DNA from 2 places in the Hominiventricola filiformis genome. Region 2 is predicted to be linked to the other one. Evidence: predicted binding sites of a transcription regulator. Region 2 holds the regulator's gene; the other holds the start of a gene.
The links. Region 2 encodes Rex, which represses fermentation and respiration genes when NADH is low (regulators of the CRP and FNR family bind a similar motif). Its sites were predicted from a motif close to ATTGTTAANTANTTAACAAT; they were not measured.

Region 1: a site for Rex is predicted at 7,805-7,824, ahead of gap (type I glyceraldehyde-3-phosphate dehydrogenase). Genes of this name have one in related genera too.

Annotation. Positions count from the first base shown of each region.
Region 1 covers NZ_JAJEPS010000003.1:56,923-68,363, reverse strand. Annotated here, with positions in the region: gene LKD36_RS04655 (gamma-glutamyl-gamma-aminobutyrate hydrolase family protein) at 1-777, shown strand, start outside; gene LKD36_RS04650 (3-deoxy-7-phosphoheptulonate synthase) at 846-1,874, opposite strand; gene LKD36_RS04645 (polysaccharide biosynthesis protein) at 1,943-3,439, opposite strand; gene LKD36_RS04640 (RrF2 family transcriptional regulator) at 3,562-4,026, shown strand; gene nifS (cysteine desulfurase NifS) at 4,033-5,223, shown strand; gene nifU (Fe-S cluster assembly scaffold protein NifU) at 5,271-5,708, shown strand; gene mnmA (tRNA 2-thiouridine(34) synthase MnmA) at 5,710-6,789, shown strand; gene LKD36_RS04620 (histidinol-phosphatase HisJ family protein) at 6,851-7,657, opposite strand; gene gap (type I glyceraldehyde-3-phosphate dehydrogenase) at 7,884-8,897, shown strand; gene LKD36_RS04610 (phosphoglycerate kinase) at 8,997-10,220, shown strand; gene tpiA (triose-phosphate isomerase) at 10,252-11,001, shown strand; gene LKD36_RS04600 (aldo/keto reductase) at 11,078-11,441, shown strand, end outside.
Region 2 covers NZ_JAJEPS010000006.1:118,623-130,063, reverse strand. Annotated here, with positions in the region: gene LKD36_RS08135 (leucine-rich repeat protein) at 1-803, shown strand, start outside; gene LKD36_RS08130 (hypothetical protein) at 860-5,521, shown strand; gene LKD36_RS08125 (ATP-binding protein) at 5,647-6,879, shown strand; gene LKD36_RS08120 (ABC-F family ATP-binding cassette domain-containing protein) at 6,927-8,843, shown strand; gene LKD36_RS08115 (redox-sensing transcriptional repressor Rex) at 8,914-9,558, shown strand; gene LKD36_RS08110 (NAD(P)H-hydrate dehydratase) at 9,644-10,489, shown strand; gene alr (alanine racemase) at 10,486-11,441, shown strand, end outside.

The DNA of each region.
Region 1 (11,441 bases), on a different contig from region 2:
GAGATTCCGGCGGCGATTGGCTGTGGAGAGAAGATTTACCATTATGTATCTTCTTTAAGCTATCTAAGCCTTGACTGTAGGGCGGGAAAGATCGAGGAAGGCATCCAGTACCGAAATCTGAGTGCTCTGATTACTCAGAGAGAAGGCGTGAACCAATACGGTGACCCGGTAGATATTCTGGAGTCCGGCTATGTGCGGTTCTATGAGCTGCTGGGATTTATCCCGAAGACCGTCTCCAATTTTACAAAGAATGTAGAGATGATATTCAATAAAAAGAGGGATCTCCTCATTGTGGTGGGAGGCGGTTCCTTGCCGCCGTCCATGTATGACCGCCCCCACGAAGATGAACTGCAGCCCAACCGTGACCGGATGGAGGAGCAGGTGATCCACTACTGTGTGGCCCATGGCATTCCTATTATCGCCACCTGCCGTGGTATGCAGTATATTAATGTCATGTTTGGCGGAAAACTCTGGTATCATCCCAAGCTTCCGGTGACCAGAACGAGAGGCATGGATCATCAGGTGTGGCTTGTGAAAGAACAACGGAATATCTGGGTCAACAATTACCATTCTGACTGTATCTATGAAGAAGGACTGGCACCCTGCTTTGAACCGTTGGCCATTGACCGGGAAAATCATGTGGTGGAAGCCTATGGCTCGGATGAGATGAAGATTCTGGCACTACAGTGGCATCCGGAACGCCGGTTTGAAACAGCCAATGCCTACGAAGAGACAAGGAAAATCGTACTGGATTTTATTCAGAAACATGTGAAATAATGAGGAATAGAAAAGAAGCTTCATGCCGGTAAAACGGCGTGGAGCTTCTTGAGAGTTCTGACTTGATTTTAGCAGGTCTCTGCAATCTCGAAGAGAAGACGTTCGGTCTTCTCCCAGCCAAGGCAGGGATCGGTTATGGATTTTCCATAAACATGATCATGGATCTTCTGGCTGCCATCTTCGATGTAGCTCTCGATCATCAGCCCTTTGACCAGTTTGTGGATGTCGTCGCTGTAACGGCGGCTGTGAAGTATTTCTTTTGCAATACGGATCTGCTCCAGATACTGCTTGTTGGAGTTGGAGTGGTTGGTATCAACCACGCATGCCGGATTCTTCAGGTTCTTCTCGGCGTACAGCTCACAGAGCAGACGGAGATCTTCGTAGTGATAGTTCGGAAGTACCTGTCCGTGCTTGTTGACAGCACCGCGGAGTACGGTGTGAGCAAGGGGGTTGCCGGAGGTGTCGACATCCCATCCTCTGTAAATAAAGGAGTGAGCATGCTGAGCAGCAACAACAGAGTTGAGCATAACGGTCATATCACCGCTGGTCGGGTTCTTCATACCTGCCGGTACGTCAAAACCGCTGACGGTCATACGATGCTGCTGATCCTCTACGGAACGGGCACCGACTGCCACATAGGAAAGCAGATCTGCCAGATACCACCAGTTTTCCGGATAGAGCATCTCATCTGCTGCGGTAAGGCCGGTCTCTTCGATGTTGCGGATGTGAAGTTTACGGATGGCAATGAGGCCTTCCAGAAGGTCCGGTGCTGCTTCCGGGTCCGGCTGATGAACCATTCCCTTGTATCCTTCACCGGTCGTTCTCGGCTTGTTGGTGTAGATACGCGGAATGATGATACATTTGTCTTTGATCTGCTCCTGAATCGGAACCAGGCGGTGCAGATAATCCATAACAGCTGTCTCGTTGTCAGCGGAACATGGTCCAACGATAATCAGAAAACGGTCGTCTTTTCCGGTGATAACATCAGCAATTTCTTTATCTCTCTGTGCTTTTAATGCTGCACATCTCTCGGAAAGCGGGTACATAGCCTTGATTTCCTTCGGGATTGGCAGCTTTTTGTTAAATGTGAATCCCATAACAGTCTCCTTCGTGTGTTTGCTTACTGCGATACATTATAATATAGTTTTTTACGGTTGTAAATACATTACTTTGACGCTTTGACGTAAAAAAGTGGGCGCAGCAGCTTCCAGACCCCGAACGAGAACAACAGGAGTACATATCCAAGACACATCAGTGCGATTTGAACGAAGAGTCCTAAAATACTGGCAGCGGGTTTTAACATATGAATTCCTCCCATAGATAAGAGTATGGCGGCAGCAGGTTTCAATACGTAGGCATCAAGACCGATGGAGGGTGTGACATAAGATGCGACGGAGCGGATGTCCAGGAAGGACAGGAGAAGCTCACCTGCCAGAATGCCCCACAGAACGCCCTGAATGCCGGTAAAGGGAACGAAAAGGACGATGCAGAAAATCCGTACCAGCAGGGCAGCCAGCTGATTAAAAAAAGTAACAGAAGTCTTTCCGAGACCGTGGAGAATACTGCTTAAGTTGCCGGACAGATAAAGGAACGGGCAGATCCATGCCAGGGTCTGTAAGAATTCTCCGGTCAGCGGCTGATGGAAGCATAGTGTTCCCAATTCTTTTCCAAACCGCAGAAAAATACCCATGCAGAGAATACCAATATTCATGCCGAAGAGCAGAGTATATTCGATGGCCTGGGAGATTTTCTGCATATTTCCTTTTGCCTGCTCTTCCGATATGACAGGGAGCAGCATGGCAGACAGAGAAGAAGTGACTGCATTGGGAAAGAGCAGAAAAGACAGGGACATACCGGTGAGAATGCCGTACAGACTTAGAGCTTCTGTGGAAGAGAGACCGGATTGCCGGAGCGACAGAGGAATCAGGACCGCTTCCACACTTTGAAGTAAAGTCAGACTGACACGGCTGGCGGTGACAGGAATGGACATGGTGAGCAATGTCCGGCACCGGTGAAAACAGGCGGACAGGCTGGAGGGTAGCAAAGTCTTATTGGCAGCAAAGGTGAGTATGAAAAGAACCGATGCGATTTCTCCTGTAAGCAGACCAGCAGTAGCGAGCATGGGAGTGATTTCCATACCTTCCTGCAGAAAAATGTGATACAAAAGCCAGACAGAACCGATTCTGACAGCCTGTTCTGTAAGTTGGGAAAACGCAGGAAGAGATGCATTCTTCCGTCCAAGACAGAATCCACAGAAACATCCGTGAAAGCCGGCTAGGGGAATGGTGGCGGCCAAAAATTTTAACAATGGAGCACACCGTGTTTCATGGAGCAGAGTAAGGGCAATGAAATCAGACCTGGTCCAGAGGAAAAGACCGATAACCAGGGATGAGGTCAGCGTCAGAAAGAGCCCGGCCCAGAGATAATCCGACTGCTCATGACCGCGGGAGCGGGCCGTAAAACGGGAAATAGCCACTTCAAGACCGGAGGAAGTCAGGGAATGACAGACGGCAAATACGGGGAAAATAAGCTGATAGATGCCCATCCCTTCCGCACCCATAGCCTGTGCCAGGAATATCTTATAAAAGAAGCCCAAAAATTTGATCAGAAGACTTGAGACAGTCAGAATCACGGTACCCTGAAAGAAGGAGCAAGATCGCATAGATAGTACTTCCTTTTTTACAAAATATATTCAGAATGAGTGCTTGACAGAACGTAACTGGAATGATATTATCAACAATGAAATCCGACAAAAATACTCGGAATTAGAACGGGGTGATGATTATGAAGCTGTCTACAAAAGGACGCTACGGTCTTCGCGCCATGATAGATCTGGCATTGTATTCGGAAAAAGAACCGGCATCAATAGCAAGTATTGCAGCCAGACAACACATATCGGAGAGCTATCTGGAGCAGCTCATTGCGAAGCTTCGGAAGGCAGGCCTGGTTACCAGCGTGCGCGGCGCGTGCGGCGGTTATGTACCGGGACGTCCGGTGGAGGAGATTTCCGTGGGAGATGTGCTCCGCGCACTGGAAGGAAATCTTGACCCGGTGGAATGCCCTGGTATCCAGAACAGCAGTGGATGTGACGGTTCCGATGTGTGTGTGACAAAATATGTATGGCAGCGGATTAACGATAGTATTAATCGGACAGTGGATGAGATAAAACTGAGTGAACTGCTGGAAGAGAGCAGGGCGGTACAGAAGAAAAGTCAGATTCCAGGATCATGTTGTGAAAAAAAGGAGTGATTGGATATGAGCGAAGAGAAGAAGCTTATTTATCTTGATAATGCGGCAACAACCAAAACAGCGCCGGAAGTAGTGGAGGCAATGCTTCCTTATTTTACAGAAATGTATGGTAACCCCTCCAGCGTTTACAGCTTTTCCCAGAAGAGCAAAGAAGCCATTACAGCAGGCAGAGAGAAGATTGCAAAGACTCTGGGAGCAAATCCGGAGGAGATCTATTTTACCGCTGGCGGCAGCGAGTCCGATAACTGGGCGCTGAAGGCAACCGCTGAGGCATACAAAGAGAAAGGCAACCACATCATTACCACGAAGATTGAGCATCATGCCATTCTTCATACCGGCGACTGGCTGGAGAAACATGGTTTTGAAGTGACCTATGTGGATGTGGATGAATTTGGTAAAGTAAAACTGGATGAGCTTGAGAAGGCAATCCGCCCGACCACCATTCTGATCAGCGTAATGTTTGCAAACAACGAGATCGGAACCATCCAGCCGATCAAAGAGATTGGTGAGATTGCGAAGAAACATGGCATTCTATTCCATACAGATGCAGTGCAGGCATATGGACAGCTTCCTATTAATGTAGATGAACTGAACATTGATATGTTAAGCTCCAGCGGACACAAACTGAACGGACCGAAGGGAATCGGTTTCCTGTATATCCGTAAAGGCGTGAAGATCAGAAGCTTTATTCACGGCGGAGCACAGGAGAGAAAAAGACGTGCAGGTACTGAGAATGTGCCGGGTATCGTAGGATATGGCGTGGCAGCAGAGCGGGCGGCAAGAACCATGAAAGAGCGTACTGCAAAAGAGATCGAGCTGAGAAATCATCTGATCGACCGTGTACTGGCAGAGGTTCCCTACACTAGACTGAACGGACACAGAACTGACCGTCTGCCGAACAATGCAAACTTCAGCTTCCAGTTCGTAGAGGGTGAGTCCCTTCTGATCATGCTGGATATGGATGGTATCTGTGGTTCCAGTGGCTCTGCCTGCACATCAGGATCTTTGGATCCGTCCCACGTTCTTCTGGCCATCGGACTGCCCCATGAGATCGCCCATGGTTCTCTGCGTCTGACCTTAAGTGAGGAGACTACCCTGGAAGACATTGACTATGTAGTAGACTGCATCAAGAAGATCGTGGCAAGACTGAGAAGCATGTCTCCGCTTTATGAGGACTTCATTAAAAAACAGAAATAAGAGCGACGGTCTAACCGGCGGAGTATTTTAGAAAAGAGGAAAAAGATATGTATAGTGATAAAGTAATGGATCATTTCCAGCATCCGAGAAACGTAGGAGAGATCGAGAATGCCAGCGGAGTTGGTACCGTAGGTAATGCAAAATGCGGTGATATCATGAGAATTTATTTTGATATCGATGAGAACCAGATCATCCGTGATGTCAAATTCAAAACCTTCGGCTGCGGCGCTGCAGTTGCAACCAGCAGCATGGCAACAGAGCTGGTAAAAGGAAAGAGCATCTATGAAGCTCTGGAAGTTACCAATAAAGCAGTTATGGAAGCACTGGACGGACTTCCGCCTGTAAAAGTACACTGCTCCCTGCTGGCAGAGGAGGCAATCCATGCAGCACTGTGGGATTATGCAGAGAAGAACCACATCAAGATTGACGGACTGAAGAAACCGAAGTCTGACATTCATGAGGGAGAAGAAGAGGAAGAATACTAAAATGGAGAAAAAGAAGGTCGTTGTCGGAATGTCCGGCGGCGTAGATTCTTCCGTGGCGGCCTGGCTTCTTCAGAAGCAGGGGTATGAAGTATGGGGCGTTACCATGCAGATCTGGCAGGATGAAGATCCGGATCAGGTGGAGGCAAATGGTGGATGCTGTGGCCTCTCTGCGGTAGACGATGCCAGAAGAGTGGCATCCAGACTGGAGATTCCCTACTATGTGATGAACTTCAAACAGGATTTCAAGGAGCGGGTCATCGACTATTTTATGGACGAGTACTTAAAAGGCCGTACACCCAATCCCTGTATTGCCTGTAACCGCTATGTAAAATGGGAATCTCTGCTGAAGCGCAGTCTTGATATCGGAGCAGACTATATTGCAACCGGTCATTATGCACAGATTGAACACCTACCCAATGGCCGGTATGCCATTAAGAATTCTGCCACAGCAGCAAAGGATCAGACCTATGCTCTTTACAATCTGACCCAGGAGCAGCTGTCCCATACATTGATGCCGGTAGGAGCTTATACAAAGGATCAGATCCGTGCCTTTGCGGAAGAGGCAGGGCTTCCGGTGGCTCATAAGCCGGACAGCCAGGAGATTTGTTTTGTGCCGGACGGGGACTATGCTCATTTTATTGAAGAAAATTCCGGCAGAAAGATTCCGGAAGGTAACTTTGTGTGGGAAGATGGCAGAGTCATCGGAAAGCATAAAGGAATCACTCATTACACCATCGGCCAGCGGAAAGGGCTTGGACTGGCCATGGGCCGGCCGGTAGTCGTGACGGAGATTCGCCCGGAGACGGGAGAAGTGGTGATCGGAGAGGCAGATGCGGTATTCAGCACCACACTTCGCGCTAATCGTTTGAACTGGATGAGCATTCCGGAACTTGACGGAGAACGGCGTTTTCTGGCTAAGATCCGTTATAATCACAGTGGTGCCATGTGTACAGCACGAATGGTGGGAGAAGATGAAGTGGAATGTGTCTTTGACGAGCCGGTTCGTGCAGTAACGCCTGGACAGGCAGTGGTATTCTATGATGGAGAGTATGTAGCCGGAGGCGGCACTATTATTGGGTAATCAGAATATGAAAATCCTCTGAGGAAATGTTCCTTCAGAGGATTTTTTGCTGGATTAAAAGCTACAGCGGCAGTTCCACAGGTTTTCGGCCTTTGAAAATATAGTAGGAGTGGAATCCACAGGAACGGACAAGTTCTGCTGCTTTTTCAAATTCGTAGGTCAGATATTTCGGATCATGGGCATCGGAACCAAATGTAATGATGGTTCCACCCAGTTCCCGGTAGCGAAGAATAATTTCACGGCAGGGATTGGTGGTGTCAAGGCCGTATTTGTATCCGCCGGTGTTGACTTCCAGGCCGATGTTATAACGGATCAGACGACGGAGAATTCCGTCGATGTATTTCTGATAACGTTCAAAAGAATAGTATTTATTCTTATTAGGACCGTATCTTACGATATAATCCAGATGACCGAAGGTATCGAAATTGGAGTAGGATTCCAGGTTCTGGATACAGCATTCAAAATATTCTTCGTATGCGGTGGATTCCTTCCTTCCTTCGAAGAAGACCGGATAGTAGGGATCTTTTCCGTTTACGAGATGGACGGAACCGATGACGAAGTCAAAAGGATAGGAAAAGATCAGGTTATGATGTTTTTTTGTGAGGTATGGCTGAAGTCCCAGTTCAATGCCGATCCGGAGATCAATCCGGTCTGCGAACTCTTCCTTAAGAGAAAGCAGCTGCTCGAAATAAACTTTCGGGTCAAATTCAAAACAGAGATCACCGTCCGTATAATCATAGTCCATATGATCTGTCAGGCACAGATGGGTCAGACCGAGAGAGAGCGCGCGCTCAATCATGATTCTTGGAGCAATGTTACAGTCACCAGAGAAAGAAGTATGCACATGATAGTCAGCTTGTATGTTCAAAAAAATTCTCCTTTGTGTAAAAAATGGTTTAAATCCCGTGATTGAAACCATCATAGAGGATAAAAAGAGAAAAGTAAAGCAAGAAAATAGATAATCTTTTGAATTTACTATTGATATTTTTCGGCAAAGCAGGTAAAATAAGTAACGGTTGATGATCTTTTAACAATCATGGCAAGAGTTGGAAGATCAGCATATATCATTATTCAACTTTTAGGAGGAATTAATCATGGCAGTAAAAGTAGCGATCAATGGATTCGGACGTATTGGCCGTCTGGCATTCAGACAGATGTTTGGCGCAGAGGGATATGAGGTAGTAGCAATCAACGACCTGACTTCCCCGAAAATGCTTGCACATCTTCTGAAATATGATTCTTCTCAGGGTAAATATGCTCTGGCTGACACCGTATCTGCAACTGATGATTCTATCATCGTTGACGGAAAAGAGATTAAGATTTATGCAAAAGCTAACGCAGCTGAGCTTCCGTGGGGAGAAATCGGCGTAGATGTAGTTCTGGAGTGTACCGGATTCTACACCTCTAAAGAGAAAGCTTCTGCACACATCACTGCAGGCGCTAAGAAAGTAGTTATTTCCGCTCCGGCTGGAAATGATCTGCCGACTATCGTATACAACGTAAACCACAAAACTCTGACCAAAGAGGATACTGTTATTTCTGCAGCTTCCTGTACCACCAACTGCCTGGCACCGATGGCAAAAGCTCTGAACGATCTGGCTCCGATCGAGTCCGGTATTATGTGCACCATCCATGCTTATACTGGTGATCAGATGATCCTTGACGGACCGCAGAGAAAAGGCGATCTGAGAAGAAGCCGTGCAGGCGCTGTTAACATCGTTCCGAACAGCACTGGTGCTGCAAAAGCAATTGGTCTTGTTATTCCGGAACTGAATGGCAAACTGATCGGTGCTGCTCAGCGTGTACCGACCCCGACCGGATCTACTACTCTTCTGTTTGCAGTTGTAGATAAAGCAGTAACCAAAGAAGAGATCAACGCAGCTATGAAAGCAGCAACTACTGAGTCCTTCGGATACAACGAGGACGAGATCGTATCCAGCGATATCGTTGGTATGAGATTTGGTTCTCTGTTTGATGCTACCCAGACTATGGTTTCCCCGCTTCCGGATGGAAAGACCCAGGTTGAGGTTGTATCTTGGTATGATAACGAGAACTCTTACGTTTCTCAGATGGTTCGTACCATCAAATACTTCGCTGAGTTAGCATAATTGCTGACAGGCGGCAGTCTTATATTTTAAGACCTCAAAAGGTCCGGTCTTCAGGACCGGACCTTTTTTTAATCCTGAAAGAAATGGAGGCATTGTCTAATGTCATTAAATAAGAAAACAGTTGATGATATCAACGCAAAAGGAAAACGTGTTCTTGTAAGATGCGATTTTAACGTACCGCTGAAAGACGGCGTGATCACTGACGAGACCCGTATTGTAGCAGCACTTCCGACCATCAAAAAGCTGATCGCTGATGGCGGAAAAGTAATTCTTTGTTCTCATCTTGGAAAAGTTAAGAATGGTCCGAACGAGGGAGAGTCTCTTGCACCGGTTGCAAAACGTCTGTCTGAGAAACTCGGCAAAGAGGTTGTATTCGTATCCGATTATCATGTAACCGGAGAGGAAGCTACCAAAGCTGTTGCAAACATGAAAGACGGAGATGTGGTTCTTCTTCAGAATACCCGTTTCCGCGGTGCAGAAGAGACCAAGAACGGCGAAGAGTTCAGCAAAGAGCTGGCTGATCTGGCTGATATCTATGTATGCGACGCATTCGGATCTTCTCACAGAGCACATGCTTCCGTTGCAGGTGTAACCAAATTTATCAGAGCTAAAGGCGGCGAGAATGTAGTTGGATACCTGATGGAGAAAGAGATCAACTTCCTTGGCAATGCTGTAGAGAACCCGGTTCGTCCGTTCGTTGCTATCCTTGGCGGAGCAAAGGTTGCTGATAAGCTGAATGTTATTTCCAACCTGCTTGAGAAATGCGATACCCTGATCATTGGCGGTGGTATGGCTTATACCTTCCTGAAAGCACAGGGCGCTGAGGTTGGTACTTCTCTGGTTGATGATACGAAACTGGATTACTGCAAAGAGATGCTTGCAAAAGCTGACAAACTTGGAAAGAAACTGCTTCTTCCGATCGATACCGTAGTTGCATCTGCATTCCCGAACCCGATCGATGCAGAGATTCCGGTTGAAACTGTTGACTGCGATCACATTCCGGCTGACAAGCTGGGACTGGATATCGGACCGAAGACTGCAGAGCTTTACGCTGATGCTGTAAAATCTGCAAAGACGGTTGTATGGAACGGACCGATGGGCGTATTTGAGAATCCGATCCTTGCAAAAGGAACTATCGCAGTTGCTAAAGCACTGGCTGAGACGGATGCTACTACCATTATCGGTGGTGGTGATTCCGCAGCAGCTGTCAATACTCTTGGATATGGTGACAAGATGACCCATATTTCCACCGGCGGCGGAGCTTCCCTTGAATTCCTTGAGGGCAAAGAGCTTCCGGGTGTTATGGCAGCAGATGATAAATAAGTTTTAATAAACAATTCAGGAGGCTATGAAAATGGCAAGAAAGAAAATTATCGCTGGAAACTGGAAAATGAACATGACTCCCAGTGAGGCAGTAGAACTGGTAAACACTTTAAAACCGCTGGTAGCTACCGAGGATGCTGATGTAGTATTCTGCGTGCCGGCTATCGACATCATTCCGGTTATGGAAGCTGCAAAAGGTTCCAATATCCAGGTTGGTGCAGAGAACATGTACTTCGAGGAGAAAGGTGCTTACACTGGAGAGATTTCCCCGAACATGCTGACTGATGTAGGTGTAAAATACGTTATCCTTGGACACTCTGAGAGAAGAGAGTACTTCGCAGAGACCAGCGAGACTGTTAATAAGAAAATGCTGAAAGCATTTGAGCACGGCCTGACCCCGATCATGTGCTGTGGCGAGACTCTGACTCAGAGAGAGCAGGGTGTTACCATGGACTTTATCCGTCAGCAGGTTAAGGTTGGTTTTCTTGGTGTAACTGCAGAGCAGGCTAAGACCGCAGTTATCGCTTACGAGCCGATCTGGGCTATCGGAACCGGAAAGACCGCTACTACTGAGCAGGCTCAGGAAGTATGCAAGGGCATCCGTGAGTGCATCGCAGAGATCTATGATGAGGCAACTGCAGAAGCTATCCGTATTCAGTACGGCGGATCTGTAAACGCTGCAACTGCTCCGGAACTGTTTGTACAGCCGGATATCGACGGCGGCCTGGTAGGCGGCGCTGCTCTGAAACCGGATTTCGGAAAAATTGTAAACTGGAAATAAGTCATCGTGCAGATGAATACGGGGAGAGAAGGCGCGGCCTTCTCTCTCTTTATATACAGAAAAAAGAGGGATGAAGATGAGGAGTTATTTTGAACTGCCAAACGGTGTACAGATGCCGAAAATTGGATTTGGTACGTATAAAAGTACTGACGGACGTGATGAGTGTGTGATCAGCCAGGCACTGGAGGCTGGATACCGTCTGTTGGATACGGCAGCCGCTTACAAAAATGAAGAACAGGTAGGAAAAGCCATTACCCGGAGTGGTATTTCCAGAAAAGAGATCTTCCTTACCTCGAAAGTATGGAAGACAGATCTGGGTTATGAGAATACGAAAAAAAGCTTTCAGGAGTCTCTGGAAAGGCTGCAGACAGATTATTTGGATCTGTTTCTGCTGCATTGGCCAAAACCGGACCCAGAATTCGCAGACTGGAAGGAACTGG
Region 2 (11,441 bases):
CTTTTTATGATCTTCCTACTTTAAACGGAGAATTGCATTTACCGGATGGACTTGTACACGTAGGTGAAGAAGCATTTGCCGAATGCAGTGGACTGACAGGAGAATTGCATTTACCAGAATCCATGAATACGATTGGAGAAGGTGCTTTTCATGGATGTGGAGGATTAACAGGAGATCTGACCATTCCCGGAGGCATAGAATATATTGACTACAGCGTATTTGGAGGTTGCACAGGATTAAACGGAACGCTTACACTTTCAGAAGGTGTAAAAAATGTGGAACAAAATGCTTTTGCAGGGTGCCAGATTCAGAGGATTGTACTTCCTGACAGTCTTGAAAGTATTACGCCTACAACTTTCAGCCAGTGTGATCATGTGAAGGAAATTGTCTGGAATGGAACAAAGAAGTTTGATGGATATTCATATTTGCCGGCAATAGAAGAGGGTACTTCTGATGGTGATTATAATGAATTGGAAAGTTATGAATATGAAAAAGGAGAATATTTATCCAGTTTGGAAATATACGAAGTGAATGGGATAAAGTCAGCCTATTTGGGATTTTGGCATAATTATGGAGACAGTGCATCGGATGAGGATTATATTTTTGATTTGGAAGACGGAAAGACAGAATATTCCGTTGTCGGAAACCGTTCCGGGAAAAATTTCCTTCTCGATATTTTGCCGACGGATGACGGAATGAGAATAAAATTAATCGAAAAAAATCAGGAAACACAATATTCATGGCCTGATGGAGAAGCTACGGATGCAATTATTGACGAGGTATATCATAAAGCAACGTCTTAAATGCTATTGTTTTAATGTAAATGGATCATGAAATGATAACAGAGTGGGGAAAAAGAATGAAAAGAACGATTGCGCATATACTGGTGGTTACTATGATGATAAATGCGATGTCATTACCAGTATATGCAGAGGCTGATCATGATGTGGAGAAACAGGTTGTTACAGATAGTGAGAAATCAGAAGAAATTGATGGGAATATAAAACCTGAAGAGGTCACAAATGAAATACAGGAAGATGAGGCTCTGAATAATAATAACGAAATTAAAGAAGCTGAATCAGAAGAAAGTGAACCAGAAAATCTTGGTGGAAACACTTCTGAAGATCAGAAGATACAAAAACAGGAGAATGACAAATTAGAAGATACAGATATTAGCAAAAATGATGAATTGATTCAGAAAATAGATCAAGAAGATACAGTTCCTGAAGAAATAATAGAAGATTATGGCGAAAATCTTTCAGAGAATGTTATAAATGAAAATAATTTAGAAAATGTATTAGAAAGCGAAGAAGACTCTTCTTTAGAAGAAACTGAAGAAAATTTGGATGAAAATGCAATATTGAATATATCAGAAAATATATCGAATTTAAATATATGGGATGGTACGGTATCGGATACTTTTTCCAGTGGTGAGGGAACACAGGAAAATCCCTATATTATTTGTAATGGTGCAGAACTTGCACATCTGGCATCTGAGATTAAAAATAAGCGAGGGAATAGTGCCTATTATGAATTGAAAAATGATATTTATTTGAATAATGTTTCTGATGAAAAATGGTACATGGATCAATGCAATGAATGGATCCCTATAGGAACGTTGCAAGATCCGGGAAGTACAGTGTACAATATACACATGGAGTATGAGTTTACAGGTCATTTTGATGGTAAAGGCCACACTGTTTATGGAGTGTTTATCGATGGAACAGAGAATGGAGTTGGATTATTCGGAAGTGTTGAAAATGCAGAAATTTCAAATGTTAATTTAGAGAAATCATATATTGCTGGAGAAAATTATGTAGGCGGTCTTGTCGGAAGCAGTCATTTTTTTAATAAAATACGGAACTGCCATGTCAATGCACAGGTGTATGGAAATGACTGTGTAGGTGGAATTGCCGGAGGCGATTATTGCGGTACCTATCAGGGATGCAGTAATTCGGGAGTCATTAATGGTTCAACAAATGTAGGAGGAATTACTGGAAAACTTGGAAATGGAAGCGCATCCGTAGAGAGATGCTATAATACTGGAAAAATATATGGAAAAGAAAATGTGGGCGGAATTACAGGAATTATTAAAAATTATGATGGAAGTTCTTATATCAGTAATTCGTATAATGCGGGAGAAATTAATGGTGAAGAAAAGTGTGTTGGTGGAATTACAGGGTATTTAGATGCAAATAGAAGCATTCAATATTGTTACAATGTTGGAAAAATAACGTGTGCTGCGGGAGAAAATCGTGTAGGAGCGCTGATTGGATTCAGAGAATTTATTGCAGGAGTATCGAATTGCTATTACCTGGATACATCCTATAAAACTGGAACTGGTACTGGAAGTCATGGAAGTAATGCGGGAACTGAATGTACGATGGAGGAAATGCAGCTCACAGGCACATTCAAAGGATTTGATTTTGATAACTTATGGTATATACATGGTACAGAAGGATATATATATCCGCAGCTCCATGCAGATGGCGAACGGTGGTATGCCAAGTTACTTATAATTGATGGAAAAACGGGAGAGCCTACAACGGATTATCAGATCACAGTTGAAAATAGTAATGATTTGGATGGTGTGGTAGTTGAACAATATGGATATGTAGTAGGAAGGTATTCAGCATATCAGTCATCAGCCCAGGTAGTGATTTCCAAAAATGGTTATAAAAATTTTATTATCAATGCATCAGATTTAAATATTTCTATTTCGGTGTTGGAAGCAGAAAATAATGTAATAACACTTGAACCTGATTCAGAAGATATATCTGAAGAGGAAAAGAATCAAATGCAATTTGTTGCAGATCATCTTGATTTTGCACAAAACAGGTATGACAGTTTTGTGAACGCACGAGGATTTAAAAACGCTTACTGGCAATTTGATAATGGAGATGAGTTTGCGCTATGTACTGTGGCAAACTGGATGAAAAATTTAACCAATGTTTCTGATATTCTTGATTTTCAATCAGATAATATTAAGATTTCTGTATCGTATTATGATATTTATCTTGCAGATTTAATTACGTCCATGTCAGAAACAAGTACAGCTGAAACGGATTTAGGCCTTTCGGGTTTTGAAATGTACAAAGAATGTTATGGCAATATATTGGATAACTGGATTGTAAAATTTGCCAGTATAGATATTAAGAAGAATGATTTATTTAGTGCAGAAGAAAAACAGGAATGGGATAATATTATTGCACAGGTAACTACGAATGTGGGAGACTTGGACAGTAAAGAATTTAGAAATAATCTGGAAAACCTGTTGGCAGGAAGTCAAAAAGGTTATGAAGTGGATGATTCAGTAAAAAAATTAATTTCATTTGTTGCAAGTCCTTCTTTTTATAAAAAATATGAAAAAGAATTTTCTGATATATTTGAGGGCCTTGAAGTTGCAAATGAAGCAAGTACTTATATTTGTAATGCCGCAGATGCGATAAAAGCATTTCAAACGGTTTCCCAGGCATATATTGCTGCTAAAACGGTAAAAAAAATGCATACGGAATTTTATGATATCCTGTATAAAGTGCGAGATGAAATGAACAGTAAAAATCAATATCAGGCGTCAGCATTTTCAACAGCACTTAATAAGTATGCTGCATCGGCAAATAATGATGCAGCATTGTATATGAACTGTATTGAAGAACTTACTTCTTCGGTAATTGATTTTACATATGACAGTTTTATAAAAAAATATATACAGAAGTCATGCTATGATGAGATTGCCATTTTTTTAGGCTGTACTCCAGGTATGTTAAAAGCAGTAGTCTTGGCGTACAAATTAGGATATGCGATAGGGGATAAAATTACAGATTTGAGTACAAAAGCAGATCAATATACAAATATGTATTATGTATCAACAGTCGAGGAAGCGTTGGAAAATGTAAGCAAAAAATACGGGGATATACTGATACAGAATCAAACATATGAAGATGCAAAAATATATGATTGTGCATATAAGATGCTTGCAATGACCAATAAATATTTGTATAACTGTATGTACAAAATGTCAGCCAGCGATAAAGGTTTGAAAATAGGGGATAAGCATTTTTTCAGAGTGCCGGAATTGATGAAACTTGGAACGATATATACAAACATGTGGAATCGCAATAAATGTCATGGAAAGGTACTTACAAATCGATATAAGTATACAAGCATTCAGTGTCCGGTTGATGTGTATATATATGATGCGCAGAATCAGTTAGTACTTTCTATTATAAATGAACAGGTTGAATTAAATGATGATGAGTTATACGTAATGGTTAGTAATGGAAAGAAATCCATTATATATCCTTATGATCAGGAATATCAAATTAAACTTGTGGCAAGAGAATCCGGATTAATGGATTATTATGTAGCTGAAATAACAGATACAGAAACCAGAAATATTGATTTTTATAGTATTCCTTTGGAAGAAGAAAAAGAATATACAGGTGTTATACCAGCTGGAATTCCTGTAGAATCATCAGAATATATGCTTCATACAGATGGAAATGACGTTCAAGCAGATTATGATAGCAGCGAAGAGTGTTTGCCGACTCCTTCAACATGTAATTGGGAAGGAACTACGGCCAATTGGGAAAAAGTTTCTGATGCAGAAAAATATGTTGTTTACTTATATAAAGATGGGCAGATACTAAAAATAGTGGAAGCTGCGGATAATGATTATGATTTCGCGAAAAATATTACAGATCCTGGTCTGTATGCATTTTCGATAGTAGCCGTTTCTGGTATTCCAGAATATAAAAACAGCCGACGAACAATACCTGGTGATATTCTTCAATATGTAAAAATATCAGGAGTGGAATCTGTAAAGAAGTGTACATATAATAGAAAATCACAGTTGGGTTATGAAGGCAATCCAAGCAGTACTTATGAAGGAACGTATCAGATAAACTATAGTGGAAGAAAAGAAACGGTTTATCAAAGCAACAGAGGACCTGTGGATGCAGGAGATTATACAGTAACTATCGCTATTCCTGGGGATAATTCTCATTATGCAGGTTCCATTTCACTTGATTTTTCGATAGAGAAAGCTGATTCAAATCTTAGAGTGGAAAAAACATACATAAGCAAATCAATAGGAGATGCAGATTTTTGTTTATCTTATTCTACTGATAATTTAGAAACTCTGCCGACTTTTAAATCTGATAATGAGAAAATTGTGAAAGTTGGAAGTGATGGAAAAGTATCTATTGTTGGAGAAGGAGATGCAACAATCACTGTTTCGCAGGAAGAAAGTAAAAATTATAATGCGGCTGCATGTGTCGTGAAAATAGAAGTGAATAAAGCGGCAACGAATCTTATAGAAAAAGATAATAACAAGAGTTCAGAAAAAGAAAAAGTAAAAAATTCAAGAACATCTGAGACGATTGAATCAAAAGATGAAAGTAACTACTTTGTGGAATCTGCAGAAACATCAGATACAAACTTTGTAGGAGGATGGTTATTAATATTAGCATTGTCGATGTGGAGTATAGGAATTAATATACAAAGAAAAAGGAAAAACTGATATCATAGATTTTTCTTCACGACCAATCTGAAATTAAACTTTCGGATTGGTCGTTTTTATATATTGATTTTTTTGACCTTCACGACTATAATAAACTTGTATTTTAGATTTGTCGGAGGTGTTCTATGGCTTATATTGAAAGAGCAATTACATCCGTACTGAAGAAGAGAGTTGCATCCAGCAAATGTTCCCTGATTATTGGGGCAAGACAGGTTGGAAAATCAACACTTATCAAACATGAGTTTACAGAATACAACAGGGCGAATTTTGATGACAAGCTGACGAGGCTGCAGGCAAGAGAAGAGCCGAAGCTTTTCTTTTTAAACAATCCCTGTCCGCTTTTTATCGATGAAGTCCAAAAGGAAAATGAGATATTAGAAGAGATTAAGAAAATCGTAGACGACTCTGATGAACGCGGCTTGTTCATTTTATCCGGGTCGCAGAAACTGGAACTGATGAAAGGAATGAGTGAATCTCTGGCAGGAAGAGTGGCAATTTCTGAATTGTCAGGACTGTCCATGAGAGAGATCTATGGGGTACAGTTTAACCGGCATTTTATCCCTACAGATTTTTATATAAAAGAGCGGGAAAAAGAAATAAAACTTTATCGTGATCTCTGGAATATCATTCATAAAGGTTCCTATCCGGAACTTTACGATGTGGAGAGAGACTGGCAGGAATATTATTCTTCTTATGTTTCCACGTATCTGGAGAGGGATATTAATGAGCTGATTTCAGCAGATAGTATTACCTTTACGAAATTTCTGACCGCAATTGCGGCACGGACTGGAGAAATTCTTAATTATACAAACCTGGCAAGTGAAACAGGGGTAAGTGAGCCTACCATAAAGAACTGGGTTTCGATTCTGGAAAAAACAGGGATTATTTATTTATTACAGCCATACAGCGCAAGTGCGTTGAAACGGGCCATTAAAGCACCAAAAATATATTTCCGGGATACGGGACTGGCCTGTTATCTTACCAGGTGGCTGACAGCGGATGCTTTAAAATGTTCTGCTGTTGCTGGAAATATGTTTGAAACGTTCGTGGTATCGGAAATTTTGAAATCCTATACTAATGAGGGAAAAGATTATCGATTCAATATTTTTTATTACAGGGGAAAAGATAAGAATGCATCAGGAGAAAATGAAATAGACCTTGTGATAGAAGAAGACGGGGTGTTATATCCTATTGAAATTAAAATGTCAGGAAATCCCAAAGCAAATATGGGAGCGGCAAATCTTGTTTTAGATAAAGTGGAAGGAAAGACAAGAGGATTGGGCGTCATTATGTGCCTGGTTGACAAAAAAACGTATTTGAGAGAAAATCTTGTTGCTCTGCCAATTGAATATATTTGATGGATTTTAGCCGTCCGCAGGATTTATAGAAACGGAGATTTACAAAAATGATTTTAGCATGTCAGAATATATGCAAAGCATTCGGGGACAACGAAGTCCTCAAAAATGCTTCTTTTCATATTGAAGAGCGGGAGAAAGCGGCGATCGTTGGTATCAACGGTGCCGGAAAGTCTACGCTTTTAAAAATTATCATAGGGGAGATGGCGGCAGATGACGGGCAGACGGTGATCAACAAAGGTGCCACCATCGGATATCTTGCTCAGCATCAGGAGATGCAGAGTGGAAACACGATTTTTGATGAGCTTCTGACGGTGAAGCAGGATGTGCTCGATCTGGAAGCTCGGATCCGCAGCATGGAGCTTTCCATGAAACAGGCAGAGGGTGCCGAACTGCAGGAGCTGATGGACCAGTATGCAAGACTGAGCCATGAGTTTGAGCAGAAGAACGGATATGCCTGGAAAAGTGAGATTACGGGTGTATTAAAGGGCCTCGGATTTACGGAAGAAGATTTTTCCAAGCATGTGGATACCCTGTCCGGTGGACAGAAGACCCGTGTTTCACTGGGTAAACTGCTGCTCTCCAAACCGGATATTATTATGTTGGATGAGCCCACCAACCACCTGGATATGGGTTCTATCACCTGGCTGGAGACGTTCCTTATGAATTATCAGGGAGCCGTACTCATTGTCTCCCATGACCGGTATTTTCTCAACAGAGTTGTGACCAAAGTTATCGAGATTGATCAGGGACAGGTGACCACCTTCATGGGCAATTATTCCGATTATGCCCAGAAAAAAGCCATGCTCCGGGAAGCACAGATGCAGGCGTACTTAAACCAGCAGCGGGAAATCAAACATCAGGAGGAAGTTATTGCCAAACTGAAATCCTTCAACCGCGAGAAATCCATCAAGCGTGCCGAAAGCCGTGAGAAAATGCTGGACAAGCTGGATGTGCTGGACAAGCCTTCTGAAGTAAAGGCAGATATGCATATTGAACTGGAGCCGCGGGTGGTAAGCGGTAATGACGTACTTACAGTATTGGGACTGTCCAAGGCATTTCCGCCCCAGACGTTGTTCACGGATCTTGATTTTGAAATCAAGCGCGGTGAGAGAGTGGCGCTCATCGGAAGCAATGGTACGGGAAAGACCACGATCCTGAAGATTTTGAATCAGGTAATTCCGGCGGATGCAGGAGAAGTGCATCTGGGTTCCCGGGTGCAGATTGGTTATTACGATCAGGAGCACCATGTGCTTCATATGGAAAAGACGGTATTTGAAGAACTTTCGGATGCCTATCCGACATTGACCAATACAAAAATCCGTAACGTACTGGCTGCCTTCCTTTTTACAGGGGATGATGTATTTAAACGGATTAAAGATTTAAGCGGTGGCGAGCGTGGCCGTGTTTCTCTGGCGAAGCTCATGCTTTCCGAGGCAAACTTCCTGATCCTCGACGAGCCCACCAACCATCTGGATATCGTTTCGAAAGAAGTACTGGAGGATGCGCTGAACCATTATACCGGAACGGTGCTGTTCGTCTCCCACGACCGTTATTTCATCAATACAGTAGCGACCCGGATTCTCGATCTGGAAAATCAGGGACTGACCAACTATATTGGAAACTACGATTATTATCTGGAAAAGAAAGAGACCATGGTAAATTTCACTGCGGCTCCCACGGAGACGGTTTCGGCAGCAGAGACAACCGCAGACACAGATTCCAAGCTGGACTGGAAGCAGCAGAAAGAACAGCAGGCACAGCTTCGTAAGAAACAAAATGAGCTGAAGAAAGTAGAAAGCCGCATTGAAGAGCTGGAGAACCGCGATAAAGAGATTGATGCGGAACTGGAGAAGAAAGAAGTTTTCACCAATGTGGCGGAAGTGACGAAGCTTTCCAAAGAAAAAGATGCCATCCAGACGGAACTGGAAGAATTATATGAAAAATGGGAAGAACTGTCAGAATAACTGACAGAAAAGTTTGACAAAAAATAAACAGCGTTTTATAATATATAAAGTATATGATTGGAGGCGTTTTATGGAAGAAAGACGCATATCAAAAGCGGTTATAAAAAGACTTCCGCGATACTATAGATATCTCGGTGAGATGCTGAATAACGGAGTAGAACGTATCTCCTCCGGAGAATTAAGTAATAAAATGCAGGTAACAGCTTCCCAGATACGTCAGGACTTAAATAATTTTGGTGGATTTGGACAGCAGGGATATGGATATAATGTACAGTATCTTTATGATGAGATCGGCAAGATTCTTGGAGTGAATACGACTCATCCAATGATTATCATTGGTGGAGGTAACTTCGGACATGCACTTGCAAACTATGATTTCAGCAAGAATGGATTTATCACGAAGGCAATTTTTGATATCCGCCCGGAACTGGCGGGTACCTCAATCAGAGGAATTCCGGTTCTGATGATGGACGAATTGGAAGAGTTTGTGGAAGAAGAGCAGATTGAGATTGCGGTACTGACTCTGCCGAAGAGTAAGGTACAGGAAGCGGCAACCAGACTGGCAGCCTGCGGAATCAAGGCTCTGTGGAATTTTGCACATCTGGATCTGGACGTTCCGAAGGATGTGGTAGTGGAGAACGTACATCTGGTAGACAGTCTGATGCAGCTTTCCTATCGGATCACCAGTTATGAGCGTCCGGAAGAAGCGGAATAACTGACAGGTATATGAAATGACAAAGGGGCCAATGCGAACGGACAAACCTTCGCAGAAGCCCCTTTTTTACGGGAAAACAGAAAAGATGGAAGAAAAAATAATGCTGGATATGCTGCCGAAGCGGACAGCGCGTTCACACAAAGGAATTTATGGAAAGGTCCTGTGTATTGCAGGCAGTAAAAATATGGCAGGAGCAGCATATCTCTGCGGATATGCTGCACTTCGTACTGGAGCCGGTATGGTACGAATTTTCACGCCGGAAGCGAACCGTATCATTTTACAGACGCTTCTTCCGGAAGCGATCATGACGACGTATGAAGACAGAGACTCCATGCTTGAGCAGCTGACAGAAGCTTTTTCCTGGGCAGATACGGTGGCAATTGGTCCGGGACTTGGAAAAAGCGATAATTCTGCAGTACTGCTTGAGCAGGTGATGAAGAAGTGGAATCATCCGATGGTCGTGGATGCGGATGGACTGAATCTTCTGGCAGAACGTATGGAACTTCTGGAACAGCATGAAGGACCGCTGATTGTGACTCCTCATGTGGGAGAATTTTCGCGGCTGACCGGTCTTACAATGAAAGAAATATCAGAAAATATTCCCGGACAGGCGCAGGCATTTGCCAAGGCTTATCATTGTATCTGTGTTCTGAAAGATGCCCCGTCTGCGATCGGTGATCCTGACAGAGTGACAGTGAACACAACGGGAAATAACGGAATGTCCACGGCAGGAAGCGGAGACGTTCTTACCGGTATTATTGCAGGACTTCTGGGCCAGAGGATGGATGCAGAAGATGCAGCAAGACTTGGCGTATGGCTTCACGGACGCGCCGGTGATCTGGCAGCTGAAAGAGAAGGAACCTATGGATTACTGGCCAGACATTTGATCGAATATCTGCCCCAGGCTATGAGAAAAGGAGAAGAGTCATGAAACATTATTTAAGAATCTGTGCTGAGATTAATCTGAATGCAGTTGCATATAATTTTAAAAGTATGAAAGATCGTCTGGCTCCGGAGACGAAGATGATCGCGGTAGTCAAGACGGATGGATACGGACATGGAGCAATTCCTATTGCGCATATGGTTCAGGAATATCCGTATATCTGGGGTTTTGCGGTGGCGACTATTGAAGAAGCGGTGCTGCTAAGAAAGGCAGGAATCGAAAAACCCATCCTGATTCTGGGATTTGTATTCCCGGATGCGTATGAAGACGTAGTGCGTTATGATATTCGGCCTGCGGTCTTCAAACTGTCTATGGCGCGCCAGCTTTCCGAAGAAGCAGTCCGCCAGCAGAAAAAAGTATATTTCCATATTAAAGTGGACACAGGAATGTCCAGAATCGGATTTTCGGATACAGCAGAGAGTGCGGATGTCGTAAAAGCGATCAGTAAACTCCCGAATGTGGAGATGGAAGGACTGTTCACTCATTTTGCAAGGGCAGATGAGAAAGATAAACAGTGGGCAAATCTGCAGTTTGAAAGATACCAGGCATTTTCACAGATGCTGAAAGACCGGGAGGTGCCGATTGCTATTCACCATTGCTCCAACAGTGCCGGTATCTATGACATGCCGGAGGCTAATATGGATCTGGTGCGTGCGGGTATCTCCATCTATGGAATGTATCCGTCAGAGGAAGTGAATAAGCTGGCAGCTCCCATTGTTCCGGTTATGAGTCTGAAGAGCCATATTGTCTATATTAAGGAACTTCAGCCGGGAAGCCAGATCAGTTATGGAGGAACTTTTGTGGTGGAGCATCCGATGAAAGTTGCAACAATTCCCGTGGGGTATGGTGATGGCTACCCTCGTTCTCTCTCAGGAAAAGGCCGTGTGCTGATTCGTGGATGCGAGGCTCCAATCCTCGGCAGAATCTGCATGGATCAGTT